2 regions of the Kitasatospora gansuensis genome follow, and region 1 is predicted to be linked to the other one. Evidence: riboswitches for the same ligand, from Rfam matches in the RefSeq annotation. Region 1 holds a riboswitch; the other holds the start of a gene.

The links. A riboswitch is a leader RNA that binds a small molecule or an ion and turns the genes downstream of it on or off. The one in region 1 is predicted to bind cyclic di-AMP.
Region 2: linked by a shared signal. The riboswitch ahead of F4556_RS30840 (transglycosylase family protein) and the one ahead of F4556_RS27510 (C40 family peptidase) in region 1 are both predicted to bind cyclic di-AMP.

What each region holds. Positions count from the first base shown of each region.
Region 1 is NZ_JACHJR010000001.1:6,081,597-6,088,745, reverse strand. It holds gene F4556_RS27525 (glycosyltransferase 87 family protein) at 1-672, shown strand, start outside; gene F4556_RS27520 (hypothetical protein) at 682-1,920, opposite strand; gene F4556_RS27515 (C40 family peptidase) at 1,983-3,047, opposite strand; gene F4556_RS27510 (C40 family peptidase) at 3,270-4,352, opposite strand; cyclic di-AMP (ydaO/yuaA leader) riboswitch at 4,363-4,527, opposite strand; gene F4556_RS27505 (C40 family peptidase) at 4,894-5,922, opposite strand; gene F4556_RS27500 (NYN domain-containing protein) at 6,120-7,149, opposite strand, start outside.
Region 2 is NZ_JACHJR010000001.1:6,844,307-6,851,455, reverse strand. It holds gene F4556_RS30850 (sirohydrochlorin chelatase) at 1-292, shown strand, start outside; gene F4556_RS30845 (hypothetical protein) at 406-2,508, opposite strand; cyclic di-AMP (ydaO/yuaA leader) riboswitch at 2,781-2,946, shown strand; gene F4556_RS30840 (transglycosylase family protein) at 2,952-4,094, shown strand; gene F4556_RS30835 (hypothetical protein) at 4,252-4,599, shown strand; gene F4556_RS30830 (hypothetical protein) at 4,491-5,132, opposite strand; gene F4556_RS30825 (LacI family DNA-binding transcriptional regulator) at 5,317-6,339, opposite strand; gene F4556_RS30820 (glycoside hydrolase family 13 protein) at 6,365-7,149, opposite strand, start outside.

The DNA of each region.
Region 1 (7,149 bases):
TTCCAGCGGGACCGGGGCACCGAGGTGGAGTCGCTCGGCGCGCTGCCGATCCACTTCGCCCGGCTGGCCGGCGGCTGGCACGGCGAGGTGAAGATGAACTACGGCTCGGTGGAGATGCTCGGGCCCTGGGTCACGGTGATCTCCAAGGTCTCGGTCGGGGCCAGCCTGGCCGGCTTCGCCTGGCTGCTGCTCTGGCGGCTGCGGGCCAAGCGCTGGCAGACCGCGACCACCTTCGACGCGGCGCTGGCCGCACTGCTGGTCTTCACGGTGACCAGCCGGGTGATCAGCCCGCAGTACCTGATCTGGGTGGTCGGCCTGACGGCGGTCTGCCTGACGGTGCGTGGCACCAGCCAGCGTCCGGTGGCGCTGCTGGTGCTGGCCGCGACGCTGTTCACCACGCTGGAGTTCCCGGTGCTGTTCAACCAGGTGGTGAACAGTCAGCCGTGGGGCGTGGCGGTGCTGACGGTGCGTAACCTGCTGCTGCTGGCCGCCGCGATCCTGTCCTGCGTCCGGCTCTGGCGCTCCACCCGGGCCCCCGAGCCGGTCCGGACGCTGGTGCTGCCGCCCGCGCTGGAGGCGCCGGTGCCGGCCGGGTACCCGGTCCGGCCGGGGATCGCCTACGAGCAGGACCTGTTGGACGGCATCGACAGCGCGAACTCCGTCCGGCAGTGATCTCCGCGCTCAGTGCGCGTAGCGCTGGTGCAGGTCCTCGCCCCACTGCCGGGTGAGGTCGGCCAGCCCGAGGCCCAGCCGGGCCCGGCAGAGCCCGTCCAGCCACTCCTCCCGGCCTCCGGCGGGCTCGGTGGCCCCGACGGCCCGGTAGAAGCCGACCAGGCGCTGCTCGCCGAACCGGCGGGCGATCAGGTCGCAGGCGGACCAGGCGAGTTCGTACGCCAGGCCGATGCCGGCCGAGCCGGCCGCGAAGTCGGCGTCGGCGGGCAGCGCCGCCGTGAAGCCCTGGGCCGCGGCCGCCCTGGCCAGCTCCGGCGCGATCTGCTTCGGGCTGCGGCCGGTGCCCCGGTAGCCGGTGTAGTCGGCGACGCCCTCGGAGAGCCAGAGCGGCGTCCAGGGCCGGGTGTCGGCCCGGGTCGCCACGTGGGTGGCCTCGTGCACGGTGACCACCCGGCGGCCGAGCTCGCTGAGCCCGGCGTACGCCTGCGGGTTGATCAGCACCCGGTCGGCCGGGCTGTGCAGCGGTGCCCCGGCGGCGGCCGTGGTGACGGCGGCTATGCCCTGGTACCCGGCGGCGGAGACCCCGAGCAGCTGGGCGAACTGCTCGCCGGTGGCCGGGTGACAGAGCAGCAGCCGGCCCGGCCAGTCGCCGCCCCAGACCTCGGTCACCAGCGGTACGGCCCGGTCGGCGGTGGCCACCGTCTCGGCCAGCACGGCCGGTTCGGCCTGGCCCAGCGCGATGCTGTGCCCGCCGCGGACCGCCCGGACCTCGCCGAGGTCCCAGAGCGCGGCGGCGCCGACCGGCTGGTCGGTGGTCAGCAGCCACTCGCCGTCCACCAGCTCACAGCCGATCCGCCGGGTCAGGACGGCCGGGTGGTCGTCGAAGTCGGCCACCCGCCAGCCGAGTTCGGCGGTCAGGGTCAGGGCGGCGCCGGCCGGTTCGGTGAAGTCGGTGATCCGGTAGGAGAGTTCGGCCAGCGGGAGCTGCGCCAGCCGGGTCAGTACGGTCAGCTCGGCGGCCCGGTGGGCCGGGGCCACCCCAGCCACCAGCGCGGTGCGGTCCAACCGGAGCAGCGCCCTGGCCCGGTCGGCGAGCAGCGCCTCGATCCGGGGCCGGACCGGGACCGCCTCGGCCCCGGCCGGGGTGGCCGGGGCCACCGGCGGCACCCGGACCGGACGGGCCGGCGGCGGCGAGAGCTGCACCAGACCGGCCGCCGCGAGCAGCAGCGCGGCCCGGCGGGACAGCACGGCGCCGCCGGCCCGCGCCCCGGCGTCCGGGGTCGGGCCGGCCGCCGACGGCAGGGCACCGCTCAGACCCGCACCACCCCGGAGACGGGCATCGCGCTGACGCTCTCGTAGCGGACCCGGGCGCCGGGGTAGGGCGCGTGCACGACCACACCGCCGCCGGCGTACATCCCGACGTGGTGCATGTCCCTGTAGAAGATCACCAGGTCTCCCGGCCGGGCCTCGGCGAGGCTGATCCGCTGCCCCGCGCTTGCCTGCTGCTGCGAGGTGCGCGGCAGGGTCACTCCGGCCTGCCGCCAGGCCCAGTACATCAGACCCGAACAGTCGAACGTACGGGGCCCGGTCGATCCGTAGACGTAGGGGGAGCCGATCTTGCTGCTGGCGGCGGCCAGCGCGGCGGCGGCCTGACTGGAGGCGGCGGGCAGGTTGCCGAGGTCGAGCCGTTCGGCGCCCCGGGCGGCCCGCTTGGCGGCGTCCCTGGCGTCGTCGTCGGCCATCCTGGCCCGCTCCCCCGCGCCCAGCGTGTTCAGCAGCCGCTGAGCCTTGGTCAGCCGCTGCCGGATCTCCTGCTTGCTCTCGTTCAGGGTGCGCCGGACGGACTCCAGCTCGGCCAGCTTGGCGGTGGTCTCGGCCCGCCGCTGGTCGAGCCGGCGCTGACTGTCGATCACCTGCCGCAGGGTGTCGTTCTGCCGCTCCGCCGACTGGTCCAGGGTGCGGGCCCGGTACAGGTAGCCGGCCGGGTCGGAGTCCAGCATCAGCTGCACCGCCGGGTCGATGCCGCCCGCCCGGTACTGGGCGGCGGCCACCGAGCCGAGCCCGGCGCGCAGCCGGTTCAGCTCGTCCTGGCCGACCGCCACCTGGTTCTGCAGCGAGCCGGTGTCGGACTGCAGCTGACGCTGCTCCTCCAGCGCCGCGTTGAACTTCTCCGAGGCCTGCTCGGCTTCCTCGTAGAGCTGATCGACCTGGGCCTTGACGTCCTTGCGGGTGGGCGGCTCGGCCGGGGCCCCGGGCGCGGCCCCGGCGGCGCCGGTGGCGGCCATCCCGAGCACCGTGGTGGCCGCGGCGGTGAACACCAGCGCCCGGGTGAACCGGCGGGCGCCTGGCAGGGGAGAACGACTGTACGTCGACATACCGGCGGCGGCTCCATTCCTGCGCCGGGCCACCGCCGCCGCCCGGGGTCGGGCGGCCTCCGAGCGAAGGTCCGGGGGCAGACGTTAGCGAGTCGCGGCGATCTAGTCCAAACCCCTACAGCACCGAATATTTGACCATTAATCGGACATCTGACCGATCGTCCGGAAACGCCGCAGGCCCGGCACGGGGCCGGGCCTGCGGGAGTTGCTTCGGACGGGTGGTCAGACCCGGACGATGCGGGTGATCGACATGACCGTGGCCGACTCGTGCCGGACCAGGGCTCCGGTGTGCGGGGCGTGCACGATCTGGCCGTTGCCCACGTAGAGGCCGACGTGGCCGCCCCCGCTGTAGATGATCAGGTCACCGGGCTTGGCGTCGGCGATGTTGGTGCCGATGTTCTGGCCGGCCCCCATCTGCGACTGCGAGGTGCGCGGCAGCGAGATCCCGGCCTTGTCGAAGGCCCAGACCATCAGGCCGGAGCAGTCGAAGGAGTTCGGGCCGGTGGCACCCCAGCCGTACGGCTTGCCGATCTGCGCCTCGGCGGCGGCGATCACGGTGGCGGCGTACGAGCCGGCCGGCAGGCCGCTCAGGTCGGTCCGGGTCTCCGAGCGCGAGGCGCGGTCGTCGGCCTTCGGGGTGGCGGCGGCGGCCTTGGTGGCCGACTCGGCGGCGGCCTTGGCCTCGGCGGCCCGCAGCTCGTCCTGCTCCTTGCGGCTGAGCGTGTCGAGCAGCGCCTGCGCGCTCGCCAGCTTGGCCTGGATCTCGTCCTTGCCCGTCTTGAGCTCCTGGGTGGTCTTCTCCAGGTCGGCGAGCTTGTTCTGCGCCTCGGACTTCTGCTGGTCGAGCTTGCTCTGCTCGCCCTTCAGCGTCTTGAGGGTGTCCGCCTGGGAGGTGCCGAGCTGGCTCAGCGAGTCGGCCTGGCCTAGGAAGGCGTCCGGGCTGCTGGAGAGCATCAGCTGGACGGTCGGCGATATCCCGCCGGTCCGGTACTGCTCGGCGGCGATCTCACCCAGGGTGCTCTGAAGGGTGGTCACCTCGGCCTGCTGCCGGGCCACCTGGTCCTGGAGGCCGCTGACCTGCTTCTGCAGGGTCTGCTGCTTCTCCGTCGCCGCGTTGAACTTCTCGGTCGCGACCTCGGCCTGCTCGTTCAGCTGGTCGACCTGGGTCTTGACCTCGTCCTTGGTGGGAGTCGGGTCGGCATGCGCACCGGTCTGGGCGGACAGTGCCACCGCAGCGGCGGCGGCAGCCGTGATGATCGACACGCGGGTGCGGCTGGCAGGCTTGGGACGACGATGGGACGCCACGAAGGCGGGCTCCTTCTTCCTACGTCCGCCTACCGGGTGAGCTGACGGGTTCGGGCTGGAAGAGATGCCCTACGACGCCTCACCGCCGAGCCGTCTCACGACGGTCCGTCGACCTGGCGCCGATTCACCCCGAGGAACATGGTTCCCCGGCTCCGATCGACAGCGCCCTCACTCGGGCTTCCCCGTAAGGCAGTCGGACTGCCTCGCTGTGTCTCGGACTCGGCGGTAACCCCCGCCGCCACCCAGGCTGGGTGATCGACAGTGCGGTGGTTCGAGATGGACCCTAGTAACCCAACCGTGATCGGTTCAAATCCTTGTAAGAAAAAAGTCGTAATGAAGTCGTGATTCTTTGGAGAATACGACTGAGTGTGACCGGAAATGCACGCTGTGCCGATGGATTCTCAGGATGCGGTCACAGCGAGGCCCACCAGAGGTGTCCCAGATCACAGGGAGGTTCTGGCGGGCCCGCGCGTGTCACAGGGCGTCAGTTGTGCGCCTTGAGGGGGAGATGTCCGTTATGCCGTGTCAGGCTGACGGTGGATCAGACCCGGCGGATGGTCTTGATCGGCATCGCGTCGGCCTTCATGATCTTCACGACGTCACCGGTGTGCGGCGCGTGCACCACGTAGCCGTTGCCGATGTAGATCCCGATGTGGTGCGCGTCCGAGTGGTAGACCACCAGGTCGCCCGGCTGCGCGTTGGCGTAGTCCTTGCCGACGTTGGTGCCGACGGTGGCCTGCTCCTGCGAGGTGCGCGGCAGCGAGACGCCCGCCTGCTGGTACGCCCAGACCACCAGGCCGGAGCAGTCGAAGGAGTTCGGTCCGGTGGCACCCCAGACGTACGGCTTGCCCTGCTTGCCCATCGCGGCGTTGACCGCCACACCGGCGTAGCCGCCGACGGCCGGCAGCGAGCCGACGTCGATCCGCTCCCCGCCGCGCGAGGCGCGGTCGCCCAGGACGGCGTTCCGGTCGGCCGAGCTCAGCTGGTTGAGCAGCTTCTGCGCCTCGGCCAGCTTCTTCTGCACCTCGGCCTTGGCGTCGTTCAGCACCTTGGTGTTGCGGTCCAGCTCGGCCAGCGTCTCCGCGGCCTCGACCTTCTGCTGGTCCAGCCGGCGCTGCTGGTCCTGCAGCGACTTCAGGGTCTGCGACTGGGTCTGGTTCACCTGGTCGACGCTGGACGCCTTGCTCAGGTAGTTCTCCGGGTCGGAGGAGAGCATCAGCGCGACCGAGGGGTCCACCCCGCCGTCGCGGTACTCCTGCGCCGCCACGGCCGCCAGGCCGCCCTGAAGCTGCGTCATCTGCTCCTGGCCGCGGGCCACCTGGTCCTGGAGCTGGTCGGCCTGCTTGCGCAGCTGGTCGGTCCGCTCCTTGGCGCCGTTGTAGCGCTCGGCGGCCTGCTCCTGCTCGGTGAAGAGCTGGTCGACCTGGACCTTCACCTCGTCCTTGCTCGGCTTGGCCGGCGCCGCGTGGGCACCCGCCTGGGCCGACAGGGCGACCGCGGTCGCTGCGGCAGCGGTCAGCACGGAGACCCGTGCACGGCTCGGCTGCTTGGGGCGGCGGTGGGAAGCCAAAGGACTAGCTCCTTCATCACTCCTGGACGCGACCTCACCCGTTCGGGTGCTTGTCCAGAATATAGGTTTGACGCCCGACCCTAGTGAAGTTGTCACGGGTGCGCCACTCCCCTACCCCTACGAACTTCCGCCCACAGACCGGAATTCACCGGACCGACACAACCCGGTCACCCGCCCTGACCAGCCGTCAGTCAGGCTTACGGCCTGGCCAGCCGCTTCAGCAGGAGCAGCGAGGCCACCGGGCGCGCACCGGCCTTCTTCACGCCGTCGGCGACCTCCTTGTCGGTGGAGACCACCACCACCGGACGTCCCTGCGGCTCGGCCCTGACCAGCCGCCGGATCAGCTCGTCCGCGGTCTCGCCGGTCCGGCTGAACCGGACCCTGACCCCGCGCGGCGGCGCCAGGATCACCGGCACGTCCAGGTCCTGGCCGTCGAAGACACAGGTCACCTCGGCCTGGGTGCGCTGGGCCAGCATCGCCAGACCGCCGAGCAGCCGGATCCGCTGCTGCTCCAGCGGCAGCGTCGGGTACCCGGTCTTGGTCACGTTGTAGCCGTCCACCACCAGGTGGACCTGAGGGATCGCCAGCAGCTGGTCCAGCAGCGCCGGGTCGTCCTCGGCCAGCGCCCGCCGGGCCACGTCGTGCGGCGAGGCCGAGGCCGGGGCCACCGCGTCCACCAGATCGGCCGGGTGGATCTGCGCCACCGGCAGCGCCAGCTCCCGCTGGAGGCCCTGGGCGGACTGCAGCACGGTGTCCAGCAGCAGCCGCAGCCGCATGTCCTCGACGCTGCGGCCCTCCCGGGCCGAGCGGCGGCCGGTCTCCAACGCGGTCTCCAACTCGGTGATCCGGTGCCGGAGCCGACGGGCCTCGGCCTCCGCCGCACTGTGCTCGGTGGCCGCCGCGGCCCGCGCCTCGGCCAGCTCGGACTGCGCCTTGCGAGCCTCGGCCTGCGCCCGCCGGGTGTCGCTCTCCAGCGTGCGGACCTTCTTCCGGAGCGACTCGGCCTCGCGTCGGACGCCCTCGGAGTCGGCCCGCTGCCGGTCCAGGTCGGCCCTGGACTGGGCGCGCAGCTCGGCCAGCTCCTCCTGGAGCTTCTCGACCAGCCGGGCCGCCTCGGCCGCCGCGCCCTCGGCGCCGGCCCGCTCGACCTGCTCGCCCGCCTCGCTGACCAGCCGGGCCCAGCCCGCCGGCCGGAGCAGGTAGGCGGCCGCCGCCACGTCCATCGGG
Region 2 (7,149 bases), 760 kb from region 1:
CACCGGGGTGCTGCTGGCCGCACGGCTGGCGGTGCCGGTGGTTGCGGCGGCGCTGGACGTGCCCGGTTCGGTGCTGGCCGCCGTCGAGCACCTCCGGGCGACCGGGTCGGTGCGGCCGGCGCTCGCACCGCTGGTGATCGGGCCGGAGGCCGATCCGGAGCTGCTGGCGACGGCGGCCGAGGAGACGGGGTGCCCCGGGGCGGCTCCGCTCGGCGCCTACGCGGCGCTCGGGCAGCTGGTCGCTTCGGCTTACCTGTCGGCGCTGCAGATCGCGCTTCCTGACGAGGCGTAGCCCTTTTTCGCAGGGCGCTCGGTTGCACTATCCAGGGGCTCGGGGAACTGCGACGAGATCTGGCGTGCGGGTCACAGGCGAAAGTGCCTGGCCATGCACGCGGGAGTGACCTTCTACGAGGTCGGCGTCGCAGTTCCCCGAGCCCCTGCGCCGTAGGCGGCTGAGGAGTCGTGCAAGGTGATGTGCGGGGTGGTGACCGGGCGGGGGGCCGGGGTGGCGGTGGTGGGGGTGCGGGTGTTGTCGCGGCGGACCTCGACGGCCTGGGGCTGGCCGGCCTTGCGGAGGACGATGCGTTTGGGCTCGGGGAGGGCGGGGTCGAACCAGAGCTCGGGGCCGCCGAACTCGCAGTCCAGGATCGCGATGTCCTCCGGTGCCCCGCCGTCCACGGCGGCGAACGCGACGCCCGCCTTCCGATAGCCCGTCAGCCGACTGCGGGTCACCAGGACGGTCTCCCCGGGCAGTTGGTGGTGCTTGGTGGAGATCGCGAAGTCGGACTGGCCGGCCCCGTCGATCAGCAGGCCGTCCAGCACCGTGCCCTTCTCCCGGCCGAGGGCGTGCAGGGCCACTCCCCCGGCGGCGTTGCCGTAGAGGACACTGCCGGTGTAGTCGAAGTCGTTCAGGTAGGCGCCGTGCTCGATGCCCCAGCCGCCGTTGTGGTAGGCGACGAACTGGCCGACCACGTGGTGGTGTTGGGCGTTCAGCCAGACGAAGATGCCGTTCTCCAGGTTGTTGTGCGCCAGGCAGCGTTCGAAGGTCCAGACACCCTCACTGGTCTCCGGCCAGTGGTAGCCGGAGGCGCCGTTCGCGCCCTGCACGCCGACCGCCACACAGTCCCTGGCCACTCCGCCGGTGCCCGCGCCGAGGCTGAAGCCGGTCAGCCGGTAGCCGCGCGGGTTGGGGTCGAAGAGCGTCCGGGAGGCGACGCAGGAGTCGTAGGTGATGTCGTCGGACGGGCCCTGCGGGGTGCGGGTGTCCAGCGGCCCGTCCCACCAGTAGGCGTCCTCCCAGGTCTGGTGGCTGATGCAGCTGCGGAAGGTGATGCCGTGGCTGGCGTGCGGGACGAACGCGTGGCTGCCGGTGTCCCGGACCACCACGCCTTCGACCACGGTGCCCCGGGTGGTGTCGCCGAGCATGTGGAAGTGCAGCCCGTACCGGCCGAGCACCGGCTCGGTGACCGCTTTGCCGTTCCACTGGTCCTTGCCGGGGGCGCGCGGCCCGAGCCAGCGCAGGGCGGCGTGCCGGACGTCGGACTTGCGTGAGCTGGTCAGGTGGACGTGGGCGCGGCCCTTCTCGGTGCCCTCGATTCGGACATTACGGGTCAAATTCAGTACTTCTGCCCCGACGGTGACGCCCCCTCCGGTCGTCACCCGGGGGTGCGGGTACTTGAGCGGGCCGTCCAGGGTGACCGTGCTGCCGCTGATCGCGGCGATGGTCCGCAGGTCGTACCGCTCGGAGAAGCCGTCGGTGTCCGGTGCCCCGGTCGGGGTGATCGCGAGCTCGTCGCCGGGGCGCCAGCCGGTCGGCGCGGCGGCCAGGGCGATGGTGGTGTCGCCGGGCTTGAGCGCCGCCGCGGCGCGCACCCAGGCCGTCCTGGCGGCGCCGTCCAGTCGGAGGTAGCCCGCGCCGGTGACCCAGAGGCCGGTGTCGCTGGGCACCAGGGTCATGCCGCCGCCCTGGAAGCGCCGTTCGTCGACGGCGGGGAACCGCAGGGTGTGCAGCAGGGCGGTGTCGGCCGGAGCCAGCGTCAGGCTGCCCTTCACCTCGACGTTGCCCGCCGAGCTGAGCACCACCGAGCGGTCGGCCGCGAAGGTCAGCGAGCCGGTTGCTTCGACCACCAACGAGCCAACGGCCGCATCGGCGTCCAGCACCACGTGGTCGGCGATCCGGACGGCGGCGGCGGGGCTCGGCAGCGTGCCGCCCCAGCCCGCCGGATCCGACCACGGCCTGGCCGGCTTGGCCGGCTCCGGGGAGGGCGACGGCGAGGGCTCCGGGGAGGCGGACGGCGGCGGCTCGCCGTGCGAGTGGGACGCCCCGGGGGTGGGCGGCGGCGGAGCCGAGGCGACGTCAGGGGCGTCGCCGGTGCGCCGGACCAGCTCCTCGACGCCGATCGCGGCGACCACGGTGCCGGCCGCGATCCAGCCGAGTACCTTCCTGCGCCCGGCCTTTGCCGAGTCGTTACCTTCCGGGGCCGATCCGGGCCCCTTCGCGTGCCGCATGGTGCCGCGCACCTCTCCCCCGGGCCGCGCCCGCGGCCGCCTCGCCTGAAGCATAGGCAAGTCCCTTGGACGGCAAGGGATTTGATCAGATTCGATCGAAATCCATCAACGGAACGGACAGTTCCGCATCATGAAGGTTCCATAAAATAACCATGATCCACATCACAGAGGTTTGCGGTTTGAACTTGAGTCTGCCTAACGTGCTCCCCTGTTCGTGGCCACACGGACCCAGTTCATCCGGAACGCCGAGTCCTGCCATCGGATGAACAGGCAGCGAAGCAACGCACCATGGCAGGGGCGGGGGAACCACAGGTAAGTCGCCTGCAATTGGTCCGATTTGACCGATTTCAGGCTTGGGGTGAAGCCGTGCTCACGCACGGCCGGGCAACTCCAGCCCGAATCCGACAGCTCACCTCGCAGGCGTGGGAGAGGAACGCATCTTCATGCTGTCCAGCAGCGCGTCCAAGCGCACCCGCCGTCTGATCGCCGCGACCGGTGTGGTCGGCATCGGCCTCTCGGTCCCGTGCCTCACGGCCGGCTCCGCCTCCGCCGCCACCGTCTCCACCTGGGACAAGGTCGCCCAGTGCGAGTCCACCGGCGACTGGAGCATCAACACCGGCAACGGCTTCTACGGCGGTCTCCAGTTCACCTCCAGCACCTGGGCCGAGTTCGGTGGCAAGCAGTACGCCGCCCAGGCCAACCAGGCCAGCAAGGGCCAGCAGATAGCGATCGCCGAGAAGGTGCTCGCCTCCCAGGGCCCCGGCGCCTGGCCGGTCTGCTCCGTCAAGGCCGGTCTGACCAAGGGCGGCGGCGCCGCCCAGGTCGACACCTCCTCGAACGACACCGCTGCGAAGGCCACCACCCCCAAGGCCGCCACCCCGGCGCCCAAGGCGGCCGAGCAGCAGCAGACCACCACCACGACCACCGCGGCCAAGAGCTACACCGTGGTCGCCGGTGACTGGCTCTCCACCATCGCGCAGAGCCAGAACGTCGAGGGCGGCTGGGAGAAGCTCTACGAGCTCAACAAGTCGGTCCTGACCGAGGGCCCGGACATGATCTACCCGGGTCAGCAGCTGGCGCTCGGCGGCACCACCACCGTCGTCACCAGCGCGCCGAAGTCGACCGCCCCGGCGCCGACTTCGTCCTCGGCCGGTGCCGGCACCAAGACCACCAAGAGCAGCAAGGCCGCGTCCGGCTCCACCGCCACCACCGCGGTGGCGGCGACCGGCAGCAAGGCCGCCGCGATCAACTTCGCGATGTCCAAGCTCGGCCAGGCGTACGTCTACGGCGGCAGCAGCAACGGCGGCTGGGACTGCTCGGGTCTGACCCAGGCGGCCTTCCGCCAGGCCGGGATCTCCCTGCCGCGGATCGCCAACGACCAGGCGGACGCCAGCACCCGGGTCTCGCTGGACAACCTCCAGGCCGGCGACCTGCTCTTCTGGTCGAACAACGGCAGCAACTCCGGCGTCTACCACGTCGCCATCTACATCGGTGGCGGCAAGTACGTCGAGGCCGCCAACCCGCGCGCGGGCGTGAAGACCGAGTCCGTCGCCAACTGGGCGCCGGACTTCGCCGGTCGCGTCTGACAGGCCCCGGCTGGTAGGCCGCTGCCCCCGGAGACCTGGTCGGCTCCGGGGGCAGCGGCCTGCGCGCGGCGATTATCCTTACGGGTGATGTGCGCCTTCGCTCCGTTGGTCATGTCGCGGAGTTACCCAACGGCACGTTCGACCGCGAGGACCAGTCATGACCGAGCAGCCCACCGCGACCCAGCGGATCGCCGAGACCATCCGGCCCGCGATGCTCCAGGGTCTGCAGAACGCCGACCTCGGCGGCGCCGCCGGCACCCAGCACATCAACGCGTGGGCGGACTGGATCGCCGAGGCGGTCTTCCACACCACCGTCCAGCCGCTCGCCACCGAGCGCGACGCCTTCGCCGACCGGGTGGACACCCTCAGCGAGGTCGCCAAGCGCCACAAGGCGAACTACCTCGAGGCGGTCCAGGACGTCCAGCGGCTGACCTCCCGGGTCACCGAGCTGGAGGCCGAACTCGCCGGGCTGCGCGAGCCGTCCGCCGAGCCGCCGACCGACTGAAACCCGCGGGACACGGCCGAGTTGGGGCCCGCCCCGCGCCTGCGGCGGTAGTAGGCGACCGTGACCGCCGCCAGCAGCGGCCCCCAGGCGAACAGAGGAAGGTAGCAGGCCAGCAGCAGCCAGAAGCCCGGGCCGCTGTTCGGCAGGGCCTCGCCGGTGTCGTTCAGCGGTTCGACCAGGTGCAGGAGCTGGTTGAGGGCCGCATAGCCGAGCAGCGTGAAGACCAGGAAGGCGCCGACCGCCGCCGGAACGACCGCGGCCGCCACCGGGATCCGCCGGCCGCCGAGCAGCGGGACCCAGCCGGGCACCACCTCGCCCCAGGGCCGGACCAGTCCGAGCGTGAGCAGCGCGAGGCCCTCCGAGACCAGGCTGAGCAGCAGCACGTACGGCCGCTCCCAGGCGGTCCACACGTGCTCGCCGTACCAGTCGGGGAATCCCGTCACCAGGCCGATCCGCCACAGGCCGGACGGCAGGGCGACCAGCGGGACGGCGTGGGCGGCGACGACGGCCCAGCGGGGTGCGGGCTTGATCATGTGACGGCTCCTCGGTTCCGGCCCACGGATGGGCACGGACCGATCCTGCCGCCGGAGCCGCCCCGGCCGCCTCGGCCTCCGGGGCGGACCGTCTCCCCCCGGCGGGGGATCACCGTCGCTCCGGCGGACGAGAAAGCCGTGTGGGGCCCGGGGGTCAACCCCCGGGCCCCACACGGACGGACGGTCAGTTCTTCGGGTTGGCCCCGGTCGAGCCGCGCATCACCAGCTCGGGCTGGAACATGAACTCGGCGCGCTGCCCCGGGTTTCCGCCGACCTCCTCCAGCAGGGCGTCGACGGCGGCGGTGGCCATCGCCTCGACCGGCTGGCGGATGGTGGTGAGCGGCGGCTCGGTGAAGGCGATCAGCGGGGAGTCGTCGAAGCCGACCACCGAGACGTCCTGCGGGACCGAGAGCCCGCGCTGGCGGACCGCCCGGATCGCGCCGAGCGCCATCATGTCGCTGCCGCAGACGATCGCGGTGCAGCCCTTGTCGAGCAGCGCGTTGGCCGCCGCGTGGCCGCCCTCGACGCTGAACAGGGTGTGGTGCACCAGCCCTTCGGCGTCGGCCTCGCTGACGCCCAGCAGCTCCCTTATCGCCGCCGTGAAGCCCTCGATCTTGCGCAGCACCGGCACGTACCGGCGCTGGCCGACCGCGAGGCCGATCCGCTCGTGGCCGAGCTCGACCAGGTGCTGGACGGCCATCCACATCGCGGCCCGGTCGTCCGGCGAGATGAACGGCGCGGCGATCTTCTCGCTGTAGCCGTTGATCAGCACGAACGGCACCTGACGGCCGGTCAGCTTGGCGTACCGGTCGTGGTCGGCGGTCGAGTCGGCGTGCAGGCCGGAGACGAAGACGATGCCGGCCACGCCCCGCTCGACCAGCATCTCCACCAGTTCGTCCTCGGTGGAGCCGCCCGGGGTCTGGGTGCAGAGCACCGGGGTGTAGCCGTGCCGGCTCAGCACCTGCTCGATCACCTGGGCCAGCGCCGGGAAGATCGGGTTGCTGAGCTCGGGGGTGATCAGGCCGATCAGACCGGCGCTGCGCTGGCGCAGCCGGGTCGGGCGCTCGTAACCGAGCACGTCCAGGGCGGCCAGCACTGTCTGCCTGGTCGTGGCCGAAACCCCTGCTTTGCCGTTGAGGACGCGGCTGACGGTCGCTTCGCTGACCCCCGCCTGCGCCGCGATGTCCGAAAGTCGCGCCGTAGTCACGATCCCAGAGCCTATTGCAACCACGTCAGACCGCCCACCAGATGGTGCTGTCCGCCGGCAGAACAGTGTCACCGTCCACCGCGACAGCTTCGGTGGAGGAGAGCAGGATACGGCCGGGGGCCGCGATCCGGACCGGTTCGGCACCGGCGTTCACGGTGCAGACGAAGGAGCCGCGGCGGAAGGCCAGCACGTCGGCCGGCGTCTCCAGCCACTCCACCGAGGTACCCGCGCCGAGGTCCGCGTGCTCCCGACGGATGGTCAGGGCGCTGCGGTAGAGCTCCAGCGTCGAGGTCGGGTCCCCGGTCTGCGCCTCGACGCTCAGCCCGGCCCACTCGGCGGGCTGCGGCAGCCAGCTCGGGCCGCCGGCGACCGGGCCGAAGCCGTACGGCGCCTCGGTGCCCGACCACGGGATCGGCACCCGGCAGCCGTCCCGGAAGCCGTCCTGGCCGGCCTGCCGGAAGAACGACGGGTCCTGGCGGACCTCGTCGGGCAGGTCGGTGACGTCCGGCAGGCCGAGCTCCTCGCCCTGGTAGACGTAGGCGGAGCCGGGCAGCGCGAACATCAGCAGGGTGGCGGCCCGGGCCCGGCGCAGGCCGAGTTCGCGGTCGCCGGGGGTGCGGATCTGGGTGCCCAGGCCCGGCGGGTTGGCGAACCGGGTGGCGTGCCGGGTGACGTCGTGGTTGGACAGCACCCAGGTGGCGGGGGCGTCCACCGGGCGCATCGCGTCCAGCGAGGTGTCGATCACCTCGCGCAGCTCGGTGGCGTCCCAGGAGGTGCCCAGGTACTGGAAGTTGAAGGCCTGGTGCAGCT